Regions from separate parts of the Paenibacillus sp. FSL H8-0317 genome, predicted to be linked through region 1. Evidence: predicted binding sites of a transcription regulator. Region 1 holds the regulator's gene; the other holds the start of a gene.
What was found. Region 1 encodes Rex, which represses fermentation and respiration genes when NADH is low (regulators of the CRP and FNR family bind a similar motif). Its sites were predicted from a motif close to TTGTGAAATATTTCACAA; they were not measured.
Positions count from the first base shown of each region.

Region 2: MHB43_RS16060 (cytochrome ubiquinol oxidase subunit I) is a predicted target of Rex. The motif match lies at 1,871-1,888, and genes of this name have one in related genera.

Region 1 covers NZ_CP150294.1:4,527,071-4,531,892, forward strand. The annotation lists gene MHB43_RS20035 (hypothetical protein) at 1-127, opposite strand, end outside; gene MHB43_RS20040 (DUF5590 domain-containing protein) at 422-952, opposite strand; gene MHB43_RS20045 (amidohydrolase) at 990-2,297, opposite strand; gene MHB43_RS20050 (redox-sensing transcriptional repressor Rex) at 2,284-2,937, opposite strand; gene dinG (ATP-dependent DNA helicase DinG) at 3,156-4,822, opposite strand, start outside.
Region 2 covers NZ_CP150294.1:3,591,038-3,595,859, reverse strand. The annotation lists gene MHB43_RS16065 (cytochrome d ubiquinol oxidase subunit II) at 1-429, opposite strand, end outside; gene MHB43_RS16060 (cytochrome ubiquinol oxidase subunit I) at 429-1,793, opposite strand; gene MHB43_RS16055 (MFS transporter) at 2,192-3,586, opposite strand; gene MHB43_RS16050 (LysR family transcriptional regulator) at 3,696-4,571, shown strand; gene MHB43_RS16045 (GNAT family N-acetyltransferase) at 4,602-4,822, shown strand, end outside.

The sequences.
Region 1 (4,822 bases):
CGTACTGGTTAACCATCTTTTCAATCGGATTCTGCACGGCCACCTGACGATATACAAACCAACCTCCAAACAACACAACGGCTGAAATGACGGCAGTTAAAGCAATAGGCAATACTTTTAGCTTCAAGTGAATTACCCCTCCCAGATTTTGGCCTAACCTACTGGCTTATTGGTATATACGAATCATTGACTCCTGCGATAATTTCGACAGGTTTATTTGTTTTGAATGTAACTTTGAGTACATATCTGAGTATATCACATCGTATATACAATTTCGAAGGCGAAAATATGAATAAATTATTAATTTTAACTATTTAAATCAAAAATGTTTACAGACAACACAAAGAACCGGTTCAGTCGGATATCCGTCTGCCGGTTCTTTCATTTCTTTAAATTCTCTAGTTATGTCACTCTATTTGTTCTAGCTGTTCGGGAGTGTGTAGACCAGGTCCACCTGTTCTCCGTTGCTAAAACGATAAAAGCGATAGTGGTTATGCGTACCGTCTTTATAATACACTTGCCACACATATATTCCATTCACAACTCCGGGCATGATTCGCTTAATCTCACCGGCAGGAACTTCAGAACTGAAGCGATTGCGGATCTGCGCTTCGGACATGCCATTCTGCAGCAGCTCACTGTGTACAGCGTTTGCACCCTTAGCCGGTTGATTGTTTGCATCGAATTTAACCCAGACCATAACATCCTGGTTATCCTTATTTTTGCCGATCAGGGTCCAGTAGATATTGTCAGAGCCTTCTTTGTCTCCCCAGATGTACTTGCGCAATTCATCATAGGATGTAATGCCCAGTTGCTTCTGTGCTGCCTCTATAGCGAGCGCTTCTTCCTTGCGCTGGTCCTGCGTGACATAGACGTAATAACGCTGAAGTCCAAACAGAATCAGAACCAGTGCAAGTAGCGAAATCCATATCCACTTCTTTTTTTTCTTCAAAAGCCGAACTTCCTTTCCCTATGATGCTGTCCTGCAATTAACGAGCAAGCAGACCATCAAATGCCAATTGAGACTCACGCAAAATACGTTCTTCATCCAGCGTCAGACATTCGCCATGTTTCACCACTTGTTTTCCATCCACCCATACGTGCTCAACATCTTTGGCAGAAGCCGAGTAGATCGTATGTGAGATCAGGTCTGTATGTGGATAGAAATGTGCCTGTTCAATATCAAGGGCGATAAAATCAGCCTTCATGCCGACCTGAAGCGCTCCGGTATTGTTCAAGAAGATGGATTTGGCACCATATGACGTTCCGAGTAGTAACGCTTCGCCTGCCGGTACTGCCGTCGGGTCACCAGATACACCTTTGTGGATCAATGCAGCCAGTCTCATTTCCTCGAACATATCCAGGTTGTTGTTGCTTGCTGGTCCGTCTGTTCCGAGTGACACGGTAACTCCTGCTTTCAGCAATGCAGGTACCCCCGCAACTCCGGAAGCAAGTTTCAGGTTACTTCCCGGGTTATGGGATACAGCCACATCATGACGGGCCAGAATTTCAATCTCTTCATCATTCAGATGCACCGCATGTGCAACCAGGGATGGACGGGAGAAAAAGCCCAGTTTCTCCAGATGTGCCACAGGACGCAGTCCATAATCAGCCACGTTCTGCTCCACTTCACGAAGCGTTTCAGACATATGTGTATGGAGAGGAAGGTTTAGGTCATTCGCTACCTGTACAAGCTTCTCTATGTAGTCAGGAGGGCATGTATATGGGGCATGTGGCGAGATTACGGTTGTAATACGACCATCTGCCTGTCCATTCCACTCACGTGCAAACGCTGCCGACTCCTCCAGCTTCCGCAGTTGCTCTTCTTCCGAGCACAGCCCGATTACACCACGTGCCAGTGCTGCTCTAACGCCGGATTGCTCCACAACTTTGGCCACTTGATCCATGTGATCGTACATGTCCAGGAAAGCCGTAGTTCCGCCTTTCAACATTTCAAGCACCGATAGCGAGGTTCCCCAATATACATCTTCTGAAGTCATTTTCGCTTCCATCGGCCACATTTTTTCCTGCAACCATACTTGCAATGCAAGATCGTCTCCGTGCCCTCTGAGCAACGACATCGCTGCATGACCATGCGTATTGATCAGACCCGGCAGGAAGAACAGTCCTTTTCCATCTACCTTGGTACTATTTTTGTCTTCATCCGGCAATGTCTCACCAATATGCACAATCTTGTCATTCTCAACAACCATGTATCCTTGGACCACGTTCCATGTTGTGCCGCCTTCATTAACGGCAAATTTGCCGTTGTGGATTACCCATCTATTTGTTGTCATCTTCCTCGTCGTCCTTTCCAGTCTCCAAGTAATAGGCCAAACTAAGCAGATCCGTTGTAAAGTCAGCATGGTGAATGCGGATATGCGGCGGTGTTTTTAGAATTGTTGGTGCAAAATTAAGGATCGCTTCGATTCCGGATTCAATAAGCTGATCGGCTACATTTTGGGCTTCCGTATCCGGAACCGTGATAATTCCGATGCGGATGTTATCCGTTTTAACCGCTTCCGTCAATTCATCCATTGGTTTTACCGTCAAACTGTTGATTTGACTACCAATCTTCGGTCCATATGCATCAAATACAGCAACAATCTTCATGTTGTCTTTCAGATATGCGTTGTAGTTGGACAAGGCTTGACCTAGATTACCCGCGCCTACCAGAGCTACATTAATTTGCTGATCGATCTTGAGAATGTGACGAATTTTCTCGATCAAATAGGATACATCATACCCGATCCCTTTACGACCAAAATCACCGAAGTAAGCCAGGTCTTTACGAATTTGGGCCGGATTCAGATCCAGCCTCTGTCCAAGCTCTTGAGAAGAAACAGTAGCCACCTCACGCTGATGCAACTCGTTCAAATAACGCAAGTATACAGGCAGACGTCGTACCACCGCTTCCGAAATTTTATCCGATTTCATTCTTGCTCCCCCTTACCAAGGCCACGATAAAATAATAGATGAAAAGATGAGCATTCTGTATAAACTCAAAGATAAACGTGACATTTTATACAGAATGCTCCTTGTAATTTAGGTTATAAGTTCTTGCGTGCAACTGCTTAAATCGGATACGGGAATATCTAATAAAGTTTAACGCCAAACAATAGTGTCATGCAATGATGTAACGAACAAAACAACCATTATTTTTGTTCATTAGCAGGTTTTTCCAACCACTCGGTAATTCGTGGAACCATCTGCTCCGTGAGCATGTGTTCCATTTTGGGACCAGGTAATGAATATAAAAAGAATTTACCATAGTACGCTTCAATCACCCGTGTATCATAAACAATGACAATTCCTCTGTCCTTCGCTGTACGCACCAACCGGCCAAATCCCTGTTTGAAACGAATGACCGCTTGCGGCACGGACAGTTTCATGAACGGATTTTTCTTCTGTTCCTGAAGCAGCTCACTCTTGGCTTCCACCAACGGATGATTCGGTGGCTGGAAAGGCAGTCGAACAATAGCGAGACAGGTTAGGGCCTCTCCCGGGATATCTACACCCTCCCAGAAGCTGCTTGTGCCCAAAAGTACCGTTGCTTTGGCATCTTGGAACCTGCGAGTCAATTTGGAACGACTTCCACTGTCAACGCCTTGCCCAAGTAACGAGATGTCGTTACCAGAAAGAGCTTCTTTCAGCGGATCATAGACCTGTCGCAGCATCTTGTATGAAGTAAACAGAACCATCATGCGTCCACGCGTGGCAATTGCCGTCTCTGCGAGGGATTGCACCAGCATATTAACAAAGTGCGCATCACCCACACTTCCCTTCACACTCGGGAAATCACGCGGAATCACCAGAAGTGCCTGATCGCGATAGTTGAAAGGTGAAGGCAGCATCGACGTTAACAGCCGATTATTCTCGGAAGCTTCCTGCAAGCCAAGCTGTTCAATCATGAACTGGAATGACTTATCCACAGAGAGCGTAGCCGATGTAAGCACAACACTTTTCTTTTTGTCAAAAAACAAATCCTTAAGCTGTGCACTGACATCTACAGGTACGGCATACAGCTGGAGAGATTTACTGCGGAACTGGCCGCTGGCTTCCATCCAGTACACCGTTTTGGCGTCATCCATTCGCATGAAGAAACGTAGATTCTCCTTCAATGTGGTCAGATCTTTCAGCAATCCTGTAATGTCCGTGATCAGACTATCCGATTGATAATCATCCTGATCCTCTTTCACCTCAAGCAGCAATTTGTCCCCTTTGCGAACCAAATCGCCCAGAGTCACATAGATCTGGTTCTCCAGATCCTGCAACTCCTCCCATTTAGCAGGTTTCTGAGATGCTTTCAGACGCAGTGAAAATTGCCCCGTCTCTCCCGGTGAAGCATCACTTCGTTCAGGCAACAGACCGAACAAGGCATCGCTCATACGATCCCACAGCTCCTTAACTTCAAGAGCGAGCGGGAACATTTGATCCACCATGGAGCCCCATTGCACTGAATTTTCATGCCCGGATAACTGGGAACGAAGCATAGGCAACTGACCATTACGACTGTCTTTAAACAGGCGGGTCAGTGTATGAACCAAGGTGAAATATTTCATATGCATTCCAAGATGTTTACCAGCGACATCCTCCAAATGATGTGCCTCATCGATCACAAGACTCTCATAGGCTGGCAGCAACTGATGCGCGGCTTTTACATCCGTAAATAATTTGGAGTGATTGGTGATTACGATATCAGACAACCCTGCTTCATGTTTGGCACGATGGTAGAAGCATTTACGGAACCATGGACAGGATCTTCCCAGACATGATTCGGATTCGCTCTGTACCGTCTCCCAGAAGTCCCCTCCGCGTCCGC
Region 2 (4,822 bases), 940 kb from region 1:
AATAAAGCCACCTTCAGACAGGGTCAGTGCCACTGACAATGACGCTGGAATAAGTAGACCCGTAGCTCCGTATAAGAACAAATACACGATACTTTTTTTGGAACCATAATTTTCGAAAGCATAGAATGAACCACGAATGGCAAGTAAAATGACGGCAATACTTCCCGGAACAAGCAGCGCGGAGCCATAATAATAGGCCGTGTCCGGGAAAAATCCGACGATGCCAATATAGAAAAAGACAAAAAATACATTGGTGATCTCCCAGACAGGTGATAGATAACGGGAGATCAGACGATTAATCAGGTGATCCTGCTTCGTCAGGCGTGCATAAAAGGCAAAGAAACCTGCTCCAAAATCAATGGAAGCTACAATAAGATAGCCGTACAAGAACAGCCAGAGTACCGAAATACCAATTAATTCATAACTCATTATGCCTGGCCCCCTTTCTCGGCTGTTTGATCATGCTTCTCCTTCAACCATTTCTCCATCTCGAGTTCAGCAGGATTATTATTGAACAACCGTCTCAATACGACGACACACATAACGCCTAGCAGGATGTAGAGAAGCAAGAAGACGAAAAATAAAATTCTCACACTCGGTGAAGAAGTAGCGGCCTCTTCCACTCGCATATAACCTCGGATGATCCATGGCTGCCGTCCCACTTCGGCATAGAACCAGCCCATCTCAACGGCCAGAAAAGCAAGCGGTGCACTGAGTGCAACCATACGAAGCATCCACTTGTTAAACTGATTTCGTTTCTTCCAGAATACAAACAGGAAGTACAGACTTGATATAGCAAGCAGAGCAAATCCAATTCCAGCCATTAGATCAAACAAATAATGCACAAGTAAGGGTGGATGCTCATCTGGTGGAAATTCGTTCAGCCCGGTTACCTCGGCGTTAAAGTCTCCAAAGGCAAGGAAACTGAGCACCTTCGGCAAATGTAGTGCGCCTATAATTTCATGTTCAGCATTCAGCCATCCCAAAAAAATCAAATCCGCTCCGCTTTCCGTCTCGAAATGCCACTCGGCAGCTGCGAGCTTCTCCGGTTGATGCTCAGCCAAAAACTTGGCAGATACATCTCCAGCTAAGGAATTTAATAAACTGAATACCAGCACAACGGCCATCATGAGATTCAAGCCTTTTTTGTGGTAGGCTGACACTCCTTTTCTCAGCATTGCAAAGGCTGCTATTCCTGCTAACAGGGCAGCTCCTGTCAGATAAGCTGAGCTTAATACATGGAACACTTTAGAGAACGTCGCCGTATTCAGCATCGCTTGTACGGGGTTCACTGCCATGAATTGGCCTGCTTCCATCACAAAGCCTTCAGGCTGGTTCATGAATCCGTTCACTGTTGTAATAAAAACAGCAGACATACCTGCCCCGGCGACAATTGGAATGGTCAGCAACCAGTGGATATACGGATTTTTGAACCGATCCCACGTATACAGGTAAATGCCCAGGAAGATGGCTTCAAAAAAGAACGCGAATACTTCCATAAATAGTGGCAGTGCAATGACATTCCCGGCCAGCTTCATAAAATTCGGCCATACCAGGGCCAACTGCAGCGATATCGCTGTGCCTGTTACGACACCAACCGCGACAGAAATAACAAACCCTCGTGACCACCTCTTCGCCATAAGTATGTAATGGTGATCTTTCTTCCGAATGCCGATGAATTCTGCAATAGCGATCATCAAAGGTACGCCGACACCAAGTGTTGCAAAAATAACGTGGAACCCGAGCGTCAAACCAGTCACCAGCCTGCTCCATAACACCGTATCAATAACCATTCGTTATAATGCCTCCCTTCAAACTCTGTTCAATTTTGAAACATTCAATATCAGCTTCGGCCAAGCTCAATGCATAGTTGCGAAATATTTCACAAAGTTAGGTACGACGATATCTTGCCACACCTTTAATGCGTTTACTCCTGTTGGCTCCCGATTATAACAAGCGCTGGATGCCTATGAAAATCTGATATTGATGCACTTCAAGTACTGACCAAGCCTATTAATCAAAATTATTATATCTTTATTTTTACCTAATTCAATCAAAGACACGTCTTCTACCCTAAACGTTCAAGAAAGGATCAACTCTTTCTGACAACTTGGTGAAAAACAAAAAATACACCCAATGGAGCTATTGATTCATTGGGTGTAAACGTGCTATTGCACGGCAGATTCGCTATTTACTTGCTTACTTGCTCCGGACTCACCGCACCTGCCTCGCGACGTACGCTCATGATGATCAATGATGCAGCTAATACCGTAAGGATGATGCCAAGCATGTGAAATCCTGTCACATTAAATGTATCTCCCATAACAATTCCAATGAATAACGACGATAAGATGGTCCCCAGGTAGCGTGATGTATTAAAAATACCCGATGCGACTCCAATCATTTCTTTGGGTGTGCTTTTGAACAGTGCTGCTTGCATGCCAACCGCGTTTAGGCCGTTACTTATTCCAAATAAAGCTAAGGCAACAATGATTATGAAGATTGGAGAAGTTTCATTCATAACAACGATCAATATAGAGCCCAATGTCATTAAAGAAGCGGATACGATCAGCGCTGGCCGTGATCCTGATCTGTCAATCCAGCGCCCTGCAATCGGAGCAATAATGACTGAACATAACCCCAAAGCCAGCATGCTTATTCCTGTATGAACTTCATTGAGATGTCGTATCTGCTTCAAATACGTAGGAACTCCAAAAAATAGTGCGTAAAACAGGATGTTTACCAGCATGTATTGCACATTCACCCAAGTCATTTCGGGATATGTGGCAAAGGTTCGCAGAGGGATGAAAGGTGTGACTGCTTTTAATTCATGTCGAATGAACATAACGAGTGCGATTAACCCGATCGCTCCTGTCAGCAGATGCCATGTTGAAATTTCTCTTGTGGAATTTACTGAAAGTAAACCGATGAGCAGAGTTACCAAGGCTACCGTAAACATCAGGATGCCTGGTGCGTCAATTAACGCAAGCCATTGCCGAATGGACATGTGACCAGAGATAGACGGGGATTGCTCGTCCTTCGGGATTGTTTTCCAGGCGAACCAAAAACTTGCCATGACAAACGGAATATTAACGATGAATATGCTATGCCAGTCCCACCAATGAATCAATACTCCACCAATAAAGGGCCCGATCGCAGCCGCTCCAGAAAGGAATATAGCCAAGGTGGACAAGGCGGAGGCTTGCTTGTTAGTCACGTTAATTCTGACAATCGCCATTCCGACGGCCACCATCATGCTTGTGCCAATCGATTGAACGATCCGGAATACGATGAGCCACGAAAAACTGGGAGACCACGGAGCTAGCATGGATGATACAAAAACAATAATAAGACCCATGAGGAATATCTTCCTGCGGCCAAACAAATCACTACATTTGCCCATGACGGGTTGAGCGACAGCACTAGAAATGTAAAATGATAAAATAATCCACGAGACGGCTGTAAAATTAAGTTGATACACTTGTTGTAATCTTGAAATAGCCACCGAAATCATGGAGGAATTCAACGGATTCAACATAATTCCGAGTCCAACAGCTAACATCAATCCTTTATTTCGAACGTTCATCGGTGCATCACTCCTTCTTCTGCTGTCATCTTACTTGAAAACATTCATTTATTCCAACGCATTATATGTTATGATTTGATGAACTAGAAGGAATGAAGGAATGGTGCAAATGGAACTTCTTCAACTAAAATATTTCCTGACGGTGGCCCGATGCGAACATGTTACGGAAGCTGCGGGAAAGCTGCATGTCACGCAATCCTCCCTGAGCAAAACGATACAACGATTAGAGGATGACCTCGGAGTCCCTTTATTTGATCGAATCGGGAGAAAGCTGCGATTAAACGACTTTGGAAAAACATTTCTTCAGCGAACTGAAAAAGCCTTATTTGAATTGGAACAAGGAAAGCGGGAAATCGCTGACCTCTCCAACCCGGATCAGGGTACACTGCAATTGGCGGTGACTACGGCAAGTACTTTGCCAGGTATACTACGGGAATTCCGGAAAAACAAACCGGACATTCAATTTCATGTGCAAATGGTTTCGTTAGAAAACATGTCCAGACTTCTACATCGGGGCGAGGTGGACTTTTGTCTATCCTCCCCTCCGATTCAAGGTGAAGATATCGAATGTCAGATCCTATATGACGATCCGATTGTAGTCGCTGTTCCTATGGGTCATCGATATGCAGATCGAAGCAGCATTCAATTAGCCGAGCTTAAGGACGAGTGGTTTGTTGGGGTAAAGCAAGGCTATGGTGTTCGTGATATGGTGGATTCCACATGTCAATCCGTTGGTTTCCTACCGAAGTATGTGTATGAAGGTGATGAGCCTGCAAGATTAACCGCCCTTGTTGAAGCGGAGATCGGTCTCGCGTTTATACCTAGTACAGCCAGAAACCCGCATGAGCGTATTAGATATCTTCAGGTAGAGGAACACCAACTCGTTCGGGAAATCGCTCTGCTTTCGCACAAAAACAGGTATATTTCAAAAGCCGCTTTAGAGTTTCGCAGCGTGGTTATGGACTATTTCAGTGCTATGTCTTGAGCATAAATTTAATCCAGAGGAGATGTTATTTTGAAATTAAAAGCAGAAAAATTTAATCATATTTCAGAGACAGAACAGCTAGTCATCAGACCATTACAGAAAGAAGACTATGAAAATTGGTTATTTGAATTCGAAAACCGTCATCCCTCCCAACACCGCCATGATAAAGGCAAAATGGATATGAGTGAATGTACACTGGATTGGTTTCATGATCTGGTAGATCGACATCAAGAGTTAGCGCGTACAGATGC